3 regions of the Aurantimonas sp. A2-1-M11 genome follow, and region 2 is predicted to be linked to each of the others. Evidence: riboswitches for the same ligand, from Rfam matches in the RefSeq annotation. Region 2 holds a riboswitch; each other region holds the start of a gene.
What was found. A riboswitch is a leader RNA that binds a small molecule or an ion and turns the genes downstream of it on or off. The one in region 2 is predicted to bind thiamine pyrophosphate.
Positions count from the first base shown of each region.

Region 1: linked by a shared signal. The riboswitch ahead of thiD (bifunctional hydroxymethylpyrimidine kinase/phosphomethylpyrimidine kinase) and the one ahead of thiB (thiamine ABC transporter substrate binding subunit) in region 2 are both predicted to bind thiamine pyrophosphate.
Region 3: linked by a shared signal. The riboswitch ahead of thiO (glycine oxidase ThiO) and the one ahead of thiB (thiamine ABC transporter substrate binding subunit) in region 2 are both predicted to bind thiamine pyrophosphate.

Region 1 is NZ_JAZHLI010000041.1:37,595-41,959, forward strand. Features, by position in the region: gene treS (maltose alpha-D-glucosyltransferase) at 1-288, shown strand, start outside; gene glgB (1,4-alpha-glucan branching protein GlgB) at 285-2,513, shown strand; TPP riboswitch at 2,593-2,691, shown strand; gene thiD (bifunctional hydroxymethylpyrimidine kinase/phosphomethylpyrimidine kinase) at 2,740-3,558, shown strand; gene VQ042_RS17040 (GGDEF domain-containing protein) at 3,576-4,365, opposite strand, start outside.
Region 2 is NZ_JAZHLI010000015.1:53,659-58,023, reverse strand. Features, by position in the region: gene thiP (thiamine/thiamine pyrophosphate ABC transporter permease) at 1-1,080, opposite strand, end outside; gene thiB (thiamine ABC transporter substrate binding subunit) at 1,117-2,148, opposite strand; TPP riboswitch at 2,199-2,295, opposite strand; gene VQ042_RS09285 (thiamine diphosphokinase) at 2,516-3,157, shown strand; tRNA gene VQ042_RS09280 (tRNA-Arg) at 3,228-3,304, shown strand; partial or broken gene VQ042_RS09275 (MBL fold metallo-hydrolase) at 4,188-4,338, shown strand; partial or broken gene VQ042_RS25965 (hypothetical protein) at 4,339-4,365, shown strand, end outside.
Region 3 is NZ_JAZHLI010000059.1:17,213-21,577, reverse strand. Features, by position in the region: gene pnp (polyribonucleotide nucleotidyltransferase) at 1-621, shown strand, start outside; gene VQ042_RS20085 (hypothetical protein) at 704-994, opposite strand; gene VQ042_RS20080 (LysR substrate-binding domain-containing protein) at 1,100-1,993, shown strand; gene VQ042_RS20075 (DUF2937 family protein) at 2,176-2,688, shown strand; TPP riboswitch at 2,847-2,972, shown strand; gene thiO (glycine oxidase ThiO) at 3,108-4,085, shown strand; gene thiS (sulfur carrier protein ThiS) at 4,082-4,279, shown strand; gene VQ042_RS20060 (thiazole synthase) at 4,324-4,365, shown strand, end outside.

The sequences.
Region 1 (4,365 bases), on a different contig from region 2:
TTTTCGGCCCGCGACAAGGCCGGTCCCGCCGACGAGGTAACGATCGAGCGGCTGCGCGAAATGGCCGAGAACTGGCGCGACGAGGTCACCGAGACCTTCCTCGACCGCTGGAGCGAGGCGTCGGGCATCGCGCTCGACGACCCGGCGATCGGGCAGTTGCTCGATCTCTTCGTGCTCCAGAAGGCTTTCTATGAACTGCGCTACGAGGCGACGATGCGTCCGGCATGGCTGTCGATCCCGCTGCGGGGAATCGTGGCGCTCCTCGAGAAACGACAGGTTTTGAAATGACGATGACGAATCCCCAATCGCGCGAAGCCTCGGCTTCGACCGACCATCGGCCGGATGCGCATCAGATCGATGCCGTCACCCGCGGCGTTCACGGTGATCCGTTTGGAGTCCTGGGGCCACATGACGCCGATGGCGGCACGATCGTGCGCGTCTTCCGGCCCGGTGCAGAGACCGCGTCGGTCGTGGACATGTCCGGCAACGTGCTGGGCCAGCTGGAGCCGAGTGGCCCCGACGGTTTCCATTCGGGCCATGTGGCCGGGCTGAAGCCGGGCGAGGCCTACCGCCTGCACTTCACCCATGGCGGCGACAGCTGGCAGGAGGAGGACACCTATCGTTTCGGCCCCGTGCTGGGCGAGCAGGACGTCTATCTCCTGGCGGAGGGCAACCATTACCGCCTGTACGAGAAGCTCGGCGCGCATCCGACCGTCATGGACGGCGTCGAGGGCACCAGCTTCGCGGTGCTCGCCCCGGCCGCCCGGCGGGTCTCCGTGGTCGGCAATTTCAACTCCTGGGACGGCCGCCGCCATGTCATGCGCAAGCGCCACGAATGCGGCGTCTGGGAGCTGTTCCTTCCGGCCGTCGGCCGCGGCGAGGTCTACAAATACGAGATCGTCGGCGTCCATGGCGACGTCCTGCCGCTGAAAACCGACCCGGTCGGCTTCCTGCAGGAGATGGCGCCGTCCACCGGCTCCGTCGTCGACGGTCTGGTCGAGCACGAATGGAAGGACGACGAGTTCCAGGCTCATGCGGCGGACTGGCAGGATCGCGAGAAGCCCATCTCGATCTACGAGGTGCATCTGGGCTCCTGGCGCCGCGGCGAGGAGAACGCCTATCTCGACTATGACGAGCTTGCCGAGCAACTGGTCCCCTATGTGCGCGACATGGGCTTCACCCATGTGGAGCTCCTGCCGGTCTCCGAGCATCCCTTCTACGGGTCCTGGGGCTACCAGCCGATCGGCCTCTATGCGCCGACCTCGCGTTTCGGATCGCCGGCGGCGTTCGCCCGGCTGGTCGATGCGTTGCACCAGGCCGGAATCGGCGTGCTTCTCGACTGGGTGCCGGGGCATTTCCCGACCGACACCCACGGTCTCGGCCGCTTCGACGGGACCGCGCTCTACGAGCATCCCGATCCGCGCCGTGGCTTCCACAAGGACTGGAACACGCTGATCTACGACTACGGCCGGCCGGAAGTGGAGAACTTCCTGGTCGCCAACGGCCTCTACTGGCTGGACCGCTTCCATATCGACGGGCTGCGCGTCGATGCGGTCGCCTCGATGCTGTATCTCGACTATTCGCGCGAGCACGGCGAATGGGAGCCCAACATCCATGGCGGGCGCGAGAATCTGGAGGCCATGGCCTTCCTGAAGGACACCAACGAGCGGGTCGGCGAGTATTATCCCAAGGCGACGACCCACGCCGAGGAATCGACGGCCTTCCCGGACGTGTCGCGCCCGACCTTTGCCGGCGGCCTCGGCTTCCACTTCAAGTGGAACATGGGCTGGATGCACGACACGCTGCATTACATGCAGGAAGACCCGGTCAACCGACGCTACCACCACCATCACATGACCTTCGGCATGGTTTACGCCTATTCGGAGAACTTCGTCCTGCCGCTGAGCCATGACGAGGTGGTCTACGGAAAGGGTTCGTTGCTCGGCAAGATGCCGGGAGACGAGTGGCAGAAATTCGCCAACCTGCGGGCCTATTTCGGCTTCATGTGGACCCATCCGGGCAAGAAGCTGATCTTCATGGGCGGCGAGTTCGGGCAGGTTGGCGAGTGGAACCACGACCGTTCCCTCGACTGGCACCTCTTGGACCAGCCGGGCCACAAGGGCATGCAGCGGCTGGTGCGCGATCTCAACACCCTGTACCGCGAACTGCCGGCGCTCTACGAACTCGACTGCGATCCGGCCGGCTTCGAATGGGTCGACACGTCGAATGTCGAGCAGAGCATCATCGCCTTCATGCGCAAGGACCGCGCGGGCAATCCGGTGCTGATCGTCTCGAACTTCACACCCGTGCCGCGCCACGACTACCGCATCGGCGTGCCGCTGCCCGGCCGATGGGTCGAGCGGCTGAACACCGATGCCGAGATCTATGGCGGCTCCAATGTCGGCAATCTCGGCGGCAAGGAAGCCGAGGAGGTCTCGGTCCATGGCCGGCCCTTCTCCGTGCCGCTGTCGTTGCCGCCGCTGGGGACCATCGTCCTGGTGCAGGAAGACTGAGCCGGATCGGGGGAGGCGATCCGTCGCCTTCCTGCCCCTCGGGTTGCTGACACAGCCTGCGGCGGTGTTGTAGACTTTCACTTCGTGACGGGGGCGTCCGCCGGGAACGGCGGGCTGAGATGCACCCTTTGAACCTGACCCGGATAATGCCGGCGGAGGGAGTCGCGACTCCGGCGCCTCCCATCGTGCCGGGTCGGGCTCCCCGTCGGCCAGGAGCCGACACAAGATGCAGCCCGCGCCACCCCCTTCCATCCGCAATGTCCTGTCCATCGCCGGTTCGGACCCGTCCGGCGGGGCCGGCATCCAGGCCGACCTGAAGACCTTTGCCGCGAACGGCGTCTATGGCATGGCGGTCGTCACCGCCCTGACGGCCCAGAACACCCAATGCGTTACCGGCGTGGAACTGGTCTCGCCGGACTTCATAAGCCGGCAAATTGACACCGTTTTCGCGGATGTCCGCGTCGATGCCGTGAAGATCGGCATGATCGCCACCGCCGAGATTGCCCGCGCCATCGCGGATGCCTTGCGGCGGCACGAGGCGCCCAACGTCGTCCTCGACCCGGTGATGGTCGCCAAGGGCGGTGACCGCCTGCTGACTGGCGAGGCTGTCGCCGCGCTGCGGAGCGAACTCATTCCCCTGGCGGACATGATCACCCCGAACCTGCCCGAAGCGGCCGTCCTGCTGGATGCGGCGGAGGCGGCCAGCCGCGACGAAATGGACGGGGCCGCGACCCGGCTGATGGCGCTGGGGTGCCGGTCCGTGCTCCTGAAGGGCGGGCATCTGGCGGGAGACGAGAGCCCGGACCTCCTGGTCACGGCAGCGCGGCGGCAATGGTTCGAGGGCCGGCGCATGGTGACCCGCAACACCCATGGTACCGGTTGTACGCTGTCCTCGGCGCTGGCCGCGCAACTCGCACTGACCGGAAATGCTTTCGACGCGGCGCGGAGCGCCAAGGCCTATGTCGCCGGCGCCATTGCCGCTGCGGACCGGCTCGACGTCGGATCGGGCCATGGCCCGACCCATCACTTCCACATTCACTGGTAGGCCGGGACGGATCCCGTTCAGGAGGCCTGGCGGAACGCTGCTTCCGTCTTCCGTGTCTGCGACAGTCCCTCGGCTACAGCGTCTTCGACACGGTCGCGGCCCATGGACTTGGCCCGGTAGAGCGCCCGGTCGGCCGCCGTCAGCAGTCCGTTGAGATCGTGCGTTTCCGCATTGGTCGCCACTCCCGCACTGACGGTGGCGGCGATCGACCGGCCGCCCACCATGCGGGCCTGGTTGGCAAAGCCTCGCACGATCGCTTGCGCGATCACTGCCGGCTCGTGTCTGTCGCGCCGCTTGACCACGGCGGCGAATTCCTCGCCCCCCAGTCGCGCAAAGACGTCGGATGGTCGCAGATGATCGGCAGTGCTGTCGGCAAACAGCTTGATGACCTCGTCGCCGCAGCCGTGGCCGTGCTCGTCGTTGATCCGCTTGAAGCGATCGAGATCGAACAGGAGCAGCGCCACCTCGCCGGCATCGGCGTTGTCGAGGAGAGCGGTCGCCTTGGCCGTGAAGGCCCGGCGGTTGTCGATGCCGGTCAGGAAGTCCGTCTCCGACATCCGCCGCAGCGATGCCTCCTGCCTTCCGCGCACCATGGCGATGATGAGATAGGTCGTCCCGCCGATTATGAGGACCGCCTGGACCATGATCATCGTGAATACGAAGCCGGTCATCAGCCGCTGGTCGGACAGCGCCCCCGGCATGCCGACCATGAGCATCCGCAGGGTATTGAAGCATCCGTGGGCGGCGAAGGCTGCGCTCAAAATCTTGGCCGCACGGGTCCTGGCGGCCGGATTGAGGAGGAGCAGC
Region 2 (4,365 bases):
AGCGCGCAACGCTTCCATCGCCAGGACGATGGCGACCGACAAGACCAGGGCCAGAAGCGACGCCGCGATGGCGATGACGAGGCTGGTCAGCGTCGCGCGATGCACTGCCGGATCGGCCAGGAGCCGCGCCAGATCCGCTTCCAGGCCGCGGACCACCACCGCGATGAAGGGCGACAGGACGAAGGCAATGCCGAGAAACAGGATCACAGCATCGAAGACTGCGCGGCCGCGGCTCCTGCGGTCGTAGCGCAGCGCCCGGCCGCCGAGGCCGAAGCCGGCGGCCACATCGCCACCGAGGCGGGTCGCGAACCACAGGATGATCGCCGTCAGGCCAATCTGCGTCAGTGACAGGGTGATCGCGCGACCGGGATCGAAATCGTAGCGCAGCGACTGGTAGATCGCGACTTCCAGCGTCGTCGCACCGGGTCCGCCGCCCAGTACGAGGACCAAGGTGAAGCTGGTCACGCAGAGCATGAAGATCAGGCTGGCCGCCGCCGGCAGAGCACTGCGCAGGGCAGGCCATTCGACCACCTTGAAGGTGGCGAGCGGGCTCAGCGAGAGTTGCCCGGCCAGCTTCCAGCTTTCTGCCGGCACGCGGTCAAGGCCCGCTACCATCAGACGCGCAGCCAGGGGAAGGTTGAAGAAGACATGGGCGATCAGGATGCCGGACAGGCCGTAGATATCCAGCCGCGCGAGCCCGACTGCCACGAAGGCGTCGGATACGATGCCGTTGCGGCCCCAGATCGTCAGGATCGCGAGCGCGCCGACGAGCACGGGCAGCGCCTGCGGCAGCAGGAAAAGGCGAAGCACCGCCCGGCGACCGGGGAACCGCGCGCGGTGGAGCGCGAGCGCCAGCGGAATGGCACCTGCCACCGACAGGAGCGTGGAAAGCACCGCCTGCTCCAAGGTGAACAGGACGACGCCGAGTAGGTAGCGATCACCGGCCAAGGTCCGAAAATCGGGCGCCGCACCGGTCGCTACGAGAAGAACGAAGAAGGCGCCAGCCAGAAAGCCGACGAGGATCGTGGCGGCTCCGAGGCCGAGGCCGATCCGCCAGGCACGGTCCGCAGCGCCGGTCATGTTCGTCTCATCATGCGGTGCCGTCCGCCCCGACCATCAGCGGCCGATGGCCTCGAGCCATTCCCGCGTCCACTCCCGGCGGTTGGCCGCGACGGTTTGCGGATCGATCATCAGCGGCGTATCGACCTGAACCAGCCGGTCGAAGGCTTCCGGAAGTTCGACGCCGTCCAGCACGGGCAGCGTCCAGTTGGTCGTGGGGATCAGCGACTGCACGTCGGCGGACAGCATGAAGGTCAGGAAGCGCGTGGCGAGTTCGGGATGGTCGGTCTTCTCCAGCATCGCAGCCACCTCGATCTGCAGATACTGCCCCTCCGCAAAGCTTGCGGCCTGGTACCGATCCGTCCCCTCCTCGATCATGTGATAAGCGGGCGAGGTCGTGTAGCTCAGCACCATCGGCACCTCCCCGCTGGTGAACAGGCCATAGGCCTCGCTCCAGCCGGGCGTCACCGTCAGGATCCGCCGCGAGAGCTGCTTCCACTTCGCCGCCGCCTCGTCGCCATAAAGCTTTTTCATCCACAGCATCAAGCCGAGCCCCGGCGTCGAGGTGCGAGCATCCTCGATGGCGATCTTCATTTCCGGATCGCCATTGACCAGATCCTCAAGGCTCGCCGGCGGCTCGGCGATCGCCTGCGTATCGTAGACGAAGGCCAGATACGAATAGTCGTAGGGGACGAAGACCTCGTCCGAAAAGCCGGTCGGGACATCCAGCGCCGACAGGTCGACGCCGCTGGGCGAGAACAGGCCCGTCGCCTTGGCCTCGGGAATGAGATCGGTGGTCAGCCCCAGGACGACATCGGCCTCGGTCGACGGTCCTTCCAGCTTCAACCGGTTGAGGATCGCAACGCCGTCCTCGAGGCCGACAAATCGCAGGTCGCAATTACACACCGCCTCGAAGCCGGCTTCGATCTTCGGTCCCGGACCCCATTCGGGCGTGAAGCTCTCATAGGTGTAGACGGAGAGCACCGGCTTTTCGACTTGGGCGTCCGCCACCTTCGGCCCCGCAAGCAGGGCAGTGCAGGCGATGAGCCCCCAGGCTGCAAGCGCAAATTGATCGGAAAGTCTGGCCATTGCGGTGCCTTTCGGTGCGGCGGCCTTCGAAACGAAAGCGTCCGCGTGGCACCCACCGACGCTCGCATCCCTACGCCGGCATGATCCGGATCAGGTTCGTCGGGTCGGCCTGCGCCTCTCAGCCCGAAGGCACCCCGTGTGAGCAATTCCAGACTTAGAGGGCACACCGACCGCAGGCAAGGGCGCCGGCTTTTCTTGGCTTTACTAGTCCTATGGACGCAAACCTCGCTCCCAGTCCTGTCCCGAGTTTGGCGGCGTGGCGTGGGACGGCGCCACTTCTGCTGGACTGCCGACCACGTCCGTCTTCGTCCGGTAGCCTCACAGCTGGCAATTGGCCTTTTCCGGGCAATGCTATAGGCGAGCGACGATGTCGCGCTTTTCCGTTCTCCTTGCCGGCCATGTCGCCCCGACCCCCGATCTTGCAATCGCGATCGCCGGCACGCGGGTGATCGCGGCTGATGACGGCGTACGCCACGCCGCGGCGTTGGGCGTGACGCCGGAACTCTGGGTGGGCGATTTCGATTCCAGCCCGCCGCGGCCAGCGATCGAGATGACCAGCCTGCCGCGCGAACCCTACCCCCGCGACAAGGCGATGACCGATGGCGAGATCGCCATCGAGGCGGCACTGGCACGCGGCGCAAGCCGGCTGCTTCTCGTGGGCGCCCTCGGCGGGCCGCGCAGTGATCACGCCTTTGCCCATCTGATCCTGGCGCTGCGCTATGCAGCCCGCGGCATCGAGGTGGAGCTCTTCGACGGCATCGAACGCGCGTGGCCTCTCGGCCCGGACCGGCGATGCTTCGATCTGGTTCCCGGCGCGCAGTTCTCGATCCTGAAATTCTCGGACGTCTCGGGATTGACCATCACGGGGGCGAAATGGCCGCTTGAGGCCGTCGACCTGCCCTTCCACTCGATTCTCACCCAGTCGAACGAGGCGCTCGGCCCGATCACGGTGTCGCTCCGCGGCGGGGCCGCCCTGCTGCTCGCCCAAAGCGATGCGAACGTACGCTAACGCCACTCCCGGTCATCGCCGCCAGCGGGCTTGGCGAATACCCTCAGCTTCGACTATGTTGCATCGCGTGGGTCCCGTAGCTCAGCAGGATAGAGCATCAGATTCCTAATCTGAGGGTCACTGGTTCGAATCCAGTCGGGATCACCAACGTCATCAAAGACTTATGACGATACGGAATGTGGTAGCCAGTGAGCGGGGGACGGGGTGGGGACGGCTTGGTAATTTCCGCGACTCGATGACGACGCGGTTGCGCGTTGGTCAGAAGGGCAGCGGCCTGGGGTTTCGACCCAAAAATCTCGTGTTTCGACACAGGGTTTCCGCGCACCTGTGTCGAAACATTGTGCGAAACAGGTGGATGGCTGGGTCGAAACCCACGCTCGCTCAAGGATCTCCGGAACTGAAAATTCGGCATGCTTCCAATTGGGACACGAAGCTTGCCATTCGCGTCTCTCCCCACATCGCACATCTTCAAGGCCGCCTTGAGGATCGGGCCAAAGACACGCGCCGGCTCGCGGCTGTTGCCCGTTGAAGTGAAAAAGACGAACGGCGACATAAACTTCTGCGGCGAACTTTCCCGGCCGCTCTCCGATGAAGGAAGCAGCCTTACCACTGGTGGAATTTGACTTCTGCGCGGCAGACCTAGCCGGCGCTGCTATATGTCCGGCCTTCTTGCCGCCTACACAGACGGCGAGACTCACGCCAACATTCTGTCTGGGAATTGGCCACTACGCTCGGCGATATAACGAACGTATTCTTCAACGTATTCCGAGCTGATCAAAGGCACCTGCGCGAATCAGACGTCGTACTCCCCGTCAAACTTCGCGAGAAGATGACCACGTCCAAGAAGGCGTTCCGAGCACATTGACCCGTGTCAACGCGGCGGCGCCCAGAGCGCTTTAGCTGGCGTGATATTCGGGTTCCGGGTGACACCGCTTTTGCGCGAACGGGGAAACTGGTTTGGCCTGTTCAAGATACAGTATCAGCCGGGAGAGCAGGCTGCGGCGACACACGTTACGCAAGGGAGAAAGCCATGACAGGATATCCCATCGACATGTCCGTCAAACCGGACGTCCAGAGCGTTTTTCGATACGGCCACCAACACCGTCAGCTATGTGGTGAAGGATCCCGCCTCGACTTCCTGCGCCGTGATCGACAGCGTTATGGACATCGACTACGCCGCCAACGATGAGGCCATCCAGCGCCTCGTC
Region 3 (4,365 bases), on a different contig from region 2:
ACCTCGCTGCAGATGGACATCAAGATCCAGGGCATCACCGAGGAGATCATGCAGATCGCCCTCGACCAGGCCCGCGGCGGCCGCCTGCACATCCTGGAAGAGATGGGCCAGGCGCTGTCGGAGAGCCGGGCCGAGCTCGGAGAGTTCGCGCCGCGCATCGAGGTCATGCAGATCCCGACCGAGAAGATCCGCGACGTCATCGGCGCCGGCGGCAAGATCATCCGCGAGATCGTCGAGAAGACGGGCGCCAAGATCAACATCGACGACACCGGCACGGTGAAGATCGCCTCGTCCTCGGCCAAGGAGATCGAGGCGGCCCGCAAGTGGATCCACTCGATCGTCGCCGAGCCGGAAGTCGGCGAGGTCTACGAGGGCACGGTGGTCAAGACCGTCGAGTTCGGCGCCTTCGTCAACTTCTTCGGCTCGCGCGACGGCCTCGTGCACATCTCGCAGCTGGCCGCCGACCGCGTCGCCAAGACGACTGACATCGTCAAGGAAGGCCAGAAGGTCTGGGTCAAGCTGATGGGCTTCGACGAGCGCGGCAAGGTGCGCCTGTCGATGAAGGTCGTCGACCAGGAGAGCGGCCAGGAGATCAGCAAGGGCGAGGAAGACGCCGCCTGAGCGACACGTCCCTTCGCAGGCATACGGAAAGGCGCGTCCCGCGGGGCGCGCCTTTTTCGTTGGGGGTGAGGGTTGGCGGGGCTCAACCGGTCCGGCGAGACGCGCCGTGCCGCGCCGAGGCCCGCTCCTGCAGCCGGCAGATCGCGTCCAGGGCATCCACGGCGAGGGGCTGGCGGGCCATTTCCGCGACCTGTTCGCGCGTGAGCCCGGTGATGTCGGCGAGGATGTGGTCGTCGACATGCAGCAGCGTGTTGAAGGCGTCGCGGCGCAGGCGCTGGCGGCGCCGCTCCACCGTCCAGTTCTTCAGGCGGCCGGCAAGGCCCGTAACGCGTTCGTCGCCGAGGCGCGGGGGCAGGGTCGAGTGATGCAGCATGAGTACCTCCAATGGCTGATGGCCAAAATATGAGGAAGGCTCATTGATGAGGCAAACGAGAAGGTGTAAGGGTAGCTGAAAGTTTTGCTAACAAGAGAGTCGCCCGTGCTGTCCCCGAACCTGCCCAATCTCGACATGGACCTCGCCCGCACGATGGTGGCGATCGCCGACACCGGCAATTTCTCCCGCGCCGCGGAGCAGGTGCATCGCAGCGCCTCGGCGATCAGCCTGCAGGTGAAGAAGCTGGAGGACATGGTCGGCCGCGAGCTGTTCCGGCGCGACGCCCGCAGCGTGTCGCTGACCACCGATGGCGAGATCTTCCTCGGCTATGCCCGCCGCCTGCTGAAGCTGAACGACGAGGCCTTCTCGCGCTTCCTCTCGATCTGCTGCGAGGGCAGCGTGCGGCTCGGCGTGCCCAACGACAACGGCGTCGTCGCCATGCCGGAAATCCTCAAGCGCTTCGCGCAGACCCATCCCAAGGTCGAGGTCGAGGTCCGCCTGGACCGCACCGAGGAGCTGCGCCGCCGCTGCCGGGCGGGCGAGCTGGACCTGGCCGTGTTCAGCCATGACGAGCGCCGGGACGGGCCGGACTATATCCATTGCGAGCCGCTGGTCTGGGTGGGCGCGCGCGGCGGGCTGGCCGCCGCCGAAAGGCCGCTGCCGCTCGCCCTGGCCGACACGGGCTGCGCCTGGCGCGGCATGGCGCTGGCGGCGCTGGACGCGGCGGAGATCGACTACCGCGTCGCCTACAGCAGCGAGTTCTGCAGCGGCCAGCTCGCCGCGGTCGCCGCGGATCTGGCGATCGCGCCGCTGCCGATCAGCGTGGCCTCGGGCGACATCGTCCGGCTGGGAGCCGAGCACGGCCTGCCGCGGCTCGGCGACTATCGCATGACGCTGGCGCGCCGCGACGGTGCCGGAGCGGTCGCCGATGCGCTGGCGGACCATGTGACCGCCAGCTTCCGGGCGATTGCCGAGCGCGGGACGCGACTGTTCGCCTGACGCGCGCACGGGCCGCAGCACGGCCTGACACCGGCATCGGTTTGCCGGGACGCATGATGCGTCGAAGCGGCAGGTCGAAGCGTTAGCCGATGCGGGATGCGCAGGCAGCGTGGGCGTCGTATGATCGCGGCGCTGCGCGAAGCGGCGGCGGCGGCGGGCCGCCATGCGGGGAGGGAGAGGGTATGCCGGGACTGGTCATCCGCGTCGTGGCGGCGCTCTTCCTGGGGCTCGTCTCCAGCCAGTCGCTCGAGTTCACCCAGCAATATCTGCAGCGGCTCGGCGGCGCGGCGGACGAATTGCGCCGGATCGTCGAACGCTTCGACGCCAGCGCGGCCGCCTCCGACCTGTCGCGTGGCGAAGCGGTGGAGCGGCTGCGCGAGAACCGCGACGCCTTCGTCGCCCGCCAGGGCACCGACGCCGGGCAGACGATCGCGCGGTTCGACGATGTCAAGCGCCGCTACCGGATGGTGGCGGAATCGGCGCCCCTGTTCCGCCCCTTCGTCGCGGTCGGCGACCCGGACTGGGAAATCGCCGAACGGGCGGCCGCCGATTATCGCCCGGCGCTGCCGATCACGGTGGAAGGACTGCTCCTGGCCGTGGTCGGATTCGGGCTCGGCTGGGCCATCGGGGCCGGCGGCCACGGTGCGGTCCGCATGCGGCGCCGCCGCCGCGAGCGCCGGCTGCCGCAGGGCTGAACCGGCTGCGCCGAGCCACCGAGCCGGAGTGCCCATTCATCATGGGGGGGGCGCGTGACGATGCCTCGGTCAGACAGACCGGTGCCGGGCATTGCGTCGGACGAAAGGCGCCTCGGCGCGCGGCGGCGTTGACAGCGCCGCTCCGGAGCCCCAGATTCGCCGTATCCAAGGGGAGTTCCGGCAGGGAACTGAGAGGCCATCGGCCGCCGAGAGGCGGCAGCGCGTGGCGACCCTTCGAACCTGATCCGGTTCAGACCGGCGGAGGGATGGAAGCTGGCGGGCCAGGCGCCCCGCCGCGGGCGCGCGCCGCCAGTCTTTCCCCTGTCGATCAGCCGGATCTCCGAGACGCGTCGAGGAGAGAGTATGGCCGACCGGTTCGCATGTACGCACGACGCCCGACGCGTCGGCGGGGCTTGACCATGCGCGTGGCCGTCATCGGGGCCGGCGTTGCCGGGCTCGTCACCGCATTGGAACTCGCCGAGCGGGGCGCCGATTTCGACGTCCACGAGGCCGCGCCCGAACTGGGGCTGGGGGCCGCGTCGTGGCTCGCCGGCGGCATGCTGGCGCCCCATTGCGAAGCCGAGAGCGCCGATCCCGCGATCGTCGCTCCCGGGCTGGCGGGGATCGCCTGGTGGGCGCGGCAGGTTCCCGAGGTCGTGCGCAACGGCACGCTGGTGCTGGCACCTTGGCGCGACCGGCCCGATCTCGACCGCTTCGCCCGCCGCACGCGCGGGCATGAGCGTCTCGACGCCGAGGCGATCGCGGCGCTGGAGCCCGACCTGTCCGGCCGATTCGACGACGGCCTGTTCTTCGCCGAGGAAGCCCATCTCGACCCCCGCCGCACGCTGCACGCGCTGGCCGAACGGCTGCGCGGGCGCGGCGTACGCCTGCATCTGGGCAGCCGTGTCGCGCCCGCCGACCTCGACCACGATCACATCGTCGATACCCGCGGCATCGCCGCGCGCCCGGATCTGCCCCGCCTGCGGGCGGTGCGCGGCGAGATGCTGCTGCTGCGCACGCAGGAGGTGTCGCTGGCGCGCCCGGTGCGGCTCCTGCATCCGCGCTCGCCGATCTATGTGGTGCCGCGCAAGGGCGGGCTGTTCATGGTGGGCGCAACGATGGTGGAGACCGACGACGACCGCGCCATCACCTTGCGCGGCACGGTGGAACTGCTCAATGCCGCCTATGCGCTGCATCCGGCCTTTGCCGAGGCCGAGCTGGTGGAAACCGGCAGCGGCCTGCGCCCGGCCTATGCCGACAACCTGCCGCTTGTGACGCGCCAGGCCCGGGTGGTCAGCCTGAACGGGCTCTACCGCCACGGCTTCCTGCTGTCCCCCGCCATGGCCGGGGAGGCCGTCGCCGAGATCTTCGCCGAACCCCTGAGGGACGCATCATGAGAATTTCCGTCAATGGCGAGGAACGCAGCGTCGAGGCCACGACCCTCGACCGCGCGCTCGTCGAACTGGGCTATGAAGGCGCCATCGTCGCCACGGCGCTCAACCGCGACTTCGTGCCGAAGGGTGAGCGCGACACGGTGCGGCTCTCCGAGGGCGACGCGATCGAGATCATCGCCCCCATGAAGGGAGGCTGAGGATGGACGTGATCAAAAGTGAGCCGGCAAATGTGAAGCACGGCATGGAGATCTACGGTCGGCGGCTTGCCTCGCGGCTGATGCTG